DNA from 3 places in the Paenarthrobacter sp. GQ52 genome. Region 3 is predicted to be linked to each of the others. Evidence: riboswitches for the same ligand, from Rfam matches in the RefSeq annotation. Region 3 holds a riboswitch; each other region holds the start of a gene.
The links. Region 3 has a riboswitch for cyclic di-AMP ahead of AC6CH8_RS11760 (hypothetical protein). Riboswitches for the same ligand answer to the same signal wherever they lie in the genome.
Positions count from the first base shown of each region.

Region 1: it holds a riboswitch for cyclic di-AMP, as region 3 does, so the genes downstream of both, AC6CH8_RS08085 (NlpC/P60 family protein) here and AC6CH8_RS11760 (hypothetical protein) in region 3, are expected to answer to the same signal.
Region 2: it holds a riboswitch for cyclic di-AMP, as region 3 does, so the genes downstream of both, AC6CH8_RS18125 (aggregation-promoting factor C-terminal-like domain-containing protein) here and AC6CH8_RS11760 (hypothetical protein) in region 3, are expected to answer to the same signal.

Region 1 covers NZ_JCAXEJ010000004.1:204,262-206,455, reverse strand. Annotated here, with positions in the region: gene AC6CH8_RS08090 (NAD(P)/FAD-dependent oxidoreductase) at 1-172, shown strand, start outside; gene AC6CH8_RS08085 (NlpC/P60 family protein) at 389-1,183, opposite strand; cyclic di-AMP (ydaO/yuaA leader) riboswitch at 1,187-1,354, opposite strand; gene AC6CH8_RS08080 (copper resistance CopC family protein) at 1,529-2,161, opposite strand.
Region 2 covers NZ_JCAXEJ010000017.1:43,596-45,789, forward strand. Annotated here, with positions in the region: gene AC6CH8_RS18120 (sensor histidine kinase) at 1-1,061, shown strand, start outside; cyclic di-AMP (ydaO/yuaA leader) riboswitch at 1,195-1,356, shown strand; gene AC6CH8_RS18125 (aggregation-promoting factor C-terminal-like domain-containing protein) at 1,360-2,194, shown strand, end outside.
Region 3 covers NZ_JCAXEJ010000007.1:114,711-116,904, forward strand. Annotated here, with positions in the region: gene AC6CH8_RS11750 (ATP-dependent DNA ligase) at 1-679, opposite strand, end outside; gene AC6CH8_RS11755 (hypothetical protein) at 725-958, shown strand; cyclic di-AMP (ydaO/yuaA leader) riboswitch at 1,088-1,234, shown strand; gene AC6CH8_RS11760 (hypothetical protein) at 1,237-2,194, shown strand, end outside.

The sequences.
Region 1 (2,194 bases), on a different contig from region 3:
CGTTGGCCAGAACTTCGCGGCCGCCATGCGGGCGGTAGGGATGCACCTGGTGGGCGTTGGGGACCTCATCACCCCGTCTCCCAAGGAAGTGCTGCGGCAAGCCAAGGCAGTGGGCCAAGCCATCTCCTCAAAGGTTGCTCTGCCCGCAGGTCCGGGCATCGCCCTCGCCTAGGGGCACTACACCTGGGCGCACCTCGCCTAGGGGCACTACGCCTAGGGGCCCACACGGGCCCCGCCGCCCACGCGACTATCGACCCGCCGTCGAACGTTCCTCGCTGAACAATCTCTCCCTGCTGAACATTAACAAACAGAACTTAACGCCAAAGGCCGGTACCTCCAAAGACATTAGTCTTTGAAGGCACCGGCCTTTGAACTGAAGCGTGAGGCTTTATGCGCCAGCGCGTACGTAGGTCAGGGGACCCGTTGCGGTCAACCAGCTGATCGGGTGGATACCCGTCTGGTTGCCGTTGATGCCACCGCTGATTGCCTGGCCGTTGCCGATGTAGATAGCAACGTGGCCGGACTGGACGATCATGTCACCGGGCTGGGGATCGCTAACGACCTTGCCGTAGTTCATGAACTGCATGGGACCGAGGTCGCCTACCGGGATGCCAGCGGAGCCGAGAGCCTTCTCGACCATGGCGGTGCAGTCCTGGAAGACGCCGATCTGTGCGTAAGCCGAGGCAACCATGGCTGCGTTGACGCCGCCAACGGCGGGAGCAGCAGCTACAGGAGCAGGGGCAGCCGGTGCGGCGGCCACAGGAGCAGCAACCGCAGCCTGGGCGGCGACGGGAGCTGTTGCAGCAGCAGTGGTGACGGCTGCCTTCTGGACCACAGGGGCCTCAACAACGGGAGCCGGCTTTTCGATGACCGGAGCTGCTACGGAAGCAACGGCCGGACGCTCGAAGTTGACGGTAGCCGTCGCCAGGGCGGTTACAACCTTGGTGGGTGCCTCGGAAACGGTCTCAGCGACCGTTGCGGGGCTGGAGTCGCGCTGAACCGGTGCCTCAGCTGCGTGAGCAGCAATGGAACCGGTCAAAACGAGGCCCGAGGCTGCTGCGATAACAGCTGCCTGGCGGCCAGCGCCGGAAGCGTTGCTGGCTACTGCCTTCGAGATGGAGATGAACGGATTAGGACGTACGCTGTCCGCCTTACGACGGCCGCGAAGAATGCGTGAAGACATGAAAGAGCCTCTCCCGATGCCTGCGAGGTTAGCTGTCGGATTCGGATGGGAGTCACCCGGCCACTATCCCCCGCTGTTCAGCGGAAGCTTCGTGACTTCACCCCAAGGCACGCTCGAAAGCGGCCTAAATTGGGTTCCCCGTCTCTGCCGTAGGTTTGTCTGCGAACGGATTCCGGACTGCGGCAGAGCTAGGCAATCAGGCCGGAAGTGCCCGCTACGTGGAACAGGCACAGGTACTACCGTACGCGATGATTCCTCCGAAGTCACATTTAAGTAACGGGAAGTGGGCTTCTGGCGTGTCGCAGTGTCCGTTTCGAGATATTCGCAGGTACGTAGAAAACCGCGTTATTCCGCGGAAGTATCGCCATCAGGGCTGTTGGAAGCTGCAAGTTTCTTCCGTGCGGTAACAGCAAGGTAAATAACGAGACCCACAGCAACAACAGCCAGCCCGACAATGCTCCAAGGGAAGGGTTGGGAGGCGTCAGCGGCAGGCTCGCTGCTGCCCGTTCCCGGCGCTGCGGTACCCGCCGTCGGTACTGCGGCTGACGGCGCCGACACCGACGGCGAGGCACCAACCGGGCCAGTCGCCGTCGTCGTGCTTCCCGCGGTGGCCGTGAACGTGAAGGTGCCCTCAATGGGGTGGGAATCCGAGCTGACTACACGCCATACCACGGTGTATTCACCAACTGGAGCGCCCTCGCGAAGCTTTTGGACAGCCTGGCTGTCAATGATTTCGACCGGACCGTCCGCCCAGTTCTCACCGCCGGACGTCACGGTGACGCCGGAACCAATCGCGAGCGGGCGGTTGTTGAACGTGATGGAGACCGACGCCGGGACTTCCGCCACGCTGGCACCGTTGGCTGGCGCGGTTGACTCGGCGACGTCGTGCGCGGACGCCGGAGCCGCGGAAAACAGCAAGGCGGACGCGAAAGCAAGGGCAGCGACGACGGCGGCCAGAAGCGGGCGGATGGTACGCATGGGGCGGTTTCTCCTAGTGTTGGCTTCCTTACA
Region 2 (2,194 bases), on a different contig from region 3:
CCAACGGCGATTACCGGCTGGTGGCAGTCGAAACCACTTATGGCGACGTGATTGTGACGGGCCTGCCTCTGGAGGACAAGCAGAGCGCCGAAGCCTCGCTGGTGTGGACCATGGTGCTGGTCTCGCTGGCTGGGCTGGTGGTGATCGGGCTCGTGGGAACGGTCATCATCCGCCGGACCATGCGTCCGCTTGAGCAGCTCTCCGAGGTGGCCACGAAGGTTTCGCGCCTGCCTCTCGACGCCGGTGAGGTGGCACTTGCGGTGCGCGTACCGCCGTCGGCATCCCATCCTGGAACGGAGGTGGGCAGCGTCGGCTATGCCTTGAACCAGATGCTGAACAACGTTTCGAGCGCGCTGGAAGCACGGCAGGAAAGCGAAACCAAGGTTCGCCAGTTCGTGGCCGATGCCTCGCACGAACTGCGGACTCCCCTGACCGCCATCCGGGGCTATACCGAGCTGCTGAGGATGACGGAGAACTTCACCGAGGATGGACGGAAGTCGCTGGCACGTGTCCAAAGCCAGTCCGAACGCATGACCACACTGGTGGAGGACCTTCTCCTGCTCGCTCGGCTGGATGAGGGCCAGCCCGTGAAATTTGAGGACGTGGACCTGACACAGCTCGTGATCGAAACGGTTAGTGACGAGAAAGTCATGGCACCGGACCACATCTGGCAGCTCCAGCTCCCCGATGAGCCCATCACTGTGCGCGGCGACGCCACCCAACTTCACCAGGTGCTGGCCAATTTGTTGTCCAATGCCCGCAAACACACGGATCCCGGCACCACTGTGGTCACAGGCGTCATGCTCTCCGCCGACGGCAGTGCCGTGGTGACAGTGACGGATAACGGCCCCGGAATTCCAGAAGACTTCCAAGGCCGGATCTTCTCCCGGTTTGCCCGCGCTGATGCCGCAAGATCGGGCTCTGAGGGCACCTCCGGACTCGGCTTGTCCATTGTGGAAGCCATCGTTTCAGCGCATGGCGGTAGCGTGGAAGTGACCTCGCGGCCGGGTCGCACGGAATTCACCCTCCGAATCCCTGCCGTGAGCATCGAAGGCCTATAACGAATCGGGCAAGGCGACTCACCGGCGTCGTGATCTCTGTTACCTAAATGTGACTTCTGCGGAATCCTCCTGTACCGTCGAAAGGGTGGGTCGTCCCTAGCAGGCCCACATCCGGGATGCGCCGAGCTCTGCCACTTCCCGGAGTCCGTTCTTTCTCCGAGGCAGAGACGGGGGACCCAGAGTCTCCGGGCCCAGGCCTTTTTGGCCGGCCCTTGGGGTGAAGCCGCAGCATGATGCGCGGCCGGATGACCTCATCCGAACCCGACAGCTAACTCCGCAGGCGCTGAGAGGTAATCACATGTCTGAATTTAACGATCAGACGCGCCCTTCCGCGCGTCACCGCGACGAACACAACGCACCGCTCACCAAGTCGCAGTCCGTCCTCAAGAACGCAGCCCGCCAGGGTAAGTCCGGCCACCGCATGTCCGTCGTAGCCGGTGTCGTGGCAGCTGCACTGGGCGTTGCCTCGCTCGGAACCGCCGCCAATGCCGCACTGACCCTCCCCGAGGCCAGCCGCGTAGCCGGAACCCAGTCCAGTGCGCAGGTCAACACCAACAAGTCGGCCGAGATCTCCGCCTCCCTGGATGCTGCCGCCGAAAAGGGTGCAGCCGACAGGGCCGCCGCGGTTAAGGCAACTGCTGACAAGGCTGCCGCCGAGAAGGCTGCCGCTGACCAGGCCGCAGCCGCGCAGGCCGCCGCCGAAAAGGCTGCCGCAGACCAGGCTGCCGCCCAGGCCGCAGTTGAGAAGGCTGCTGCTGACGCTGCTGCCAAGCAAGCCGCCGACGCCGCTGCTGCCGCTGCCGCCGCGGAAGCCGCAGCTGCTGCTGCCGCCCCCAAGGCCGTGGACGACCCCGCTGCTGCCAAGGCGTACGCACTGAGCATCCTTGGCAACTACGGCTGGGGCCCGGGCGAAATGACTGCCCTGAACACGCTGTGGGAGAAGGAATCGAACTGGAAGACCACGGCGATGAACGCTTCCAGCGGCGCCTACGGCATCGTCCAGTCCCTGCCTGCTTCCAAGATGGCTACCGTTGGTCCTGACTGGGAAACCAACTACCAGACCCAGATCAAGTGGGGCCTGAACTACATCAAGGAGCGCTACGGATCCCCGTCCGCCGCTCTGGGCTTCCACT
Region 3 (2,194 bases):
CGTGGAGGCCCAGCAGCATCGAGCCAACAACCTTCGCGGTCTTGTGCCAGCGGAAACCGGCCACCACACAATCCGCCGTGCGCTCGTGTTTGGTTTTGAACATCACGCGCTTGTTAGGTTGATAGGCCCCGGTCAACGGCTTGGACAGCACCCCGTCCAGTCCCGCGCCTTCCAACTGCACGAACCATTCCTGCGCCCGCTCGAGATCCGTCACTGCCGGGGTCACATGGACAGGCGGCTCGGCCTTGGCGAGCGCACGCTCCAGGATGGCGCGGCGCTCGGAGAACGGCTTGTCCATGAGGTTCTCGTCGCCCAGCGCCAGGATGTCGAACGCAATCATGGAAGCCGGAGTCTTCTCGGCGAGCATCCTCACGCGGCTGTCGGCGGGATGGATCCTTTGCTGGAGTACCTCGAATTCGAGCCTCTTGCCCTCGATCAGGACGATCTCGCCGTCGATCACGCATTTGTCCGGCAGGTTCTTCCTGAGAGCCTCCACCACTTCGGGGAAGTAGCGGGTCATTGGCTTCTCGTTGCGGCTGCCCAGGATGATCTCGTCGCCATCCTTGAAGACGATGGTCCGGAATCCGTCCCACTTGGGTTCGTAGTGCCCAACATCGGGGATGGTCGGAACGGATTTGGCGAGCATGGGCGAGACGGGTGGCATCACAGGCAGGTCCATAGACAATGTCTACCTGCCGGTGCACCGCGAAGCTAGTGTTAGGCCATGGATATCTTGCTCGTGTTGGCGGCAGTGCTCGGATTCCCGGCCCTGCTGGCCGGCGTTTGGTCCTGGTCATCGCGCCGGAGCAGCCAGGGCAAAGTCCGGCGTGGAGCCACCGGCGGGATGCTTGGAGTCGTGGACGAAGTCTTCCGCCCGGAAACTCATCAAGCCGTGCAGATCCAGAAGATCCAGCATGAGTTGCCGGCTCCCGCACCGGCACCGAAGCCTAAGTCATAGAAACCCCTCGGTTGGGCAGGCCTACCGCCCGTTACATTAATGTGACTTTACTTTCCGGCTCATGTACCGTCGTAGGGCGACCCGTATCTCCGCTGGGCCGCTTCCGGATTGACGCCGAGCTCTGCCGCAATCCGGGATCCGCCAGACCCGCGGCAGAGGCGGGGGACCCACAGTTCCCGGGCTTGGTATCCAAGTCCTCGGGGTGAAGCCGCTTAGGCGGCCGGACGGCCTCGTCCGAACCCGACAGCTAACCTCGAAGGCGTTGAGAGGCAACCACCATGTCCCCAACCATGGATCAGCCGCGCCGCGCCCAGACTGAAGGCGAGCGCACCAAGCCAACCGGACGCCGTCGGGCCCAACCCAGCGGATTCCCCACCGGAAACCCAGATGACACTGGCGCCACTAACACTGACGCTGCTGTAACAGGCACGGTTAACACAGGCACGACGCCGGAACCCGCCACTGCGGCCATGCCCACCACGGTGGCGCCTGCCACTCGTGCGGAAATTCGTGCAGCCGAGCGGGAGCGTGCAGCCCTTGCCGTGATTGCCCCTGAGGCCTCGGCCCCACAGCCGTCGCCCGAACCGTCCGAGCAGGCGGAACCCATGACTGCCGCGATACCTACGGTGCAGCCAGCGGCTCGGAGGTCGACCACACCGGGACCCCCTACCGCGGCGATCCCTATTGTGACCCCGGCCAGCGCACCCCCTGCTGGCGTGGAGCCGGATCCTCAGGAGCTGAGCGCCCAGGAGCCTGCAACCGCGGCCATTCCAGTGGTTCAGGCTTCAACGCCGGAACCTGCCACGACGGCCATTCCAGTAGTGCCTGCCCGCGAAGAATCCGCGAGCACCCCCGAAGCCGCCGAGTCACCGAGCAACGACTCGCCCCGCACCGAGTCCCTGCAAACCGAGTCACCTCGGGGTAAGTCTCCGGCGCAGCTTGCTGCCGCGGCAACGGCGTCGGCAGCACTGGCAAGCCGCAAGGATGTTCGCCGGCAGGCTGCCGCACCCTCTGACGCACCCTCTGCGGCCAGGCCCAGCCTGGGGTCCACCTCCTCCTTCGGCCGCGAACCCCACGCCGCCCTTCGGAAAGCAGCGTCGGTCAAGCACATGAGCCAGCGCATGGCCGTGGTTGCAGGTGCGCTTGGACTAGTGCTGACGGCCGGGACCTTGGGGCAAGCCCTTGAGCTTCCGTTCTTCGGCCAGGAAACTCCTACGCATGAAGCCAGCGGTGCCG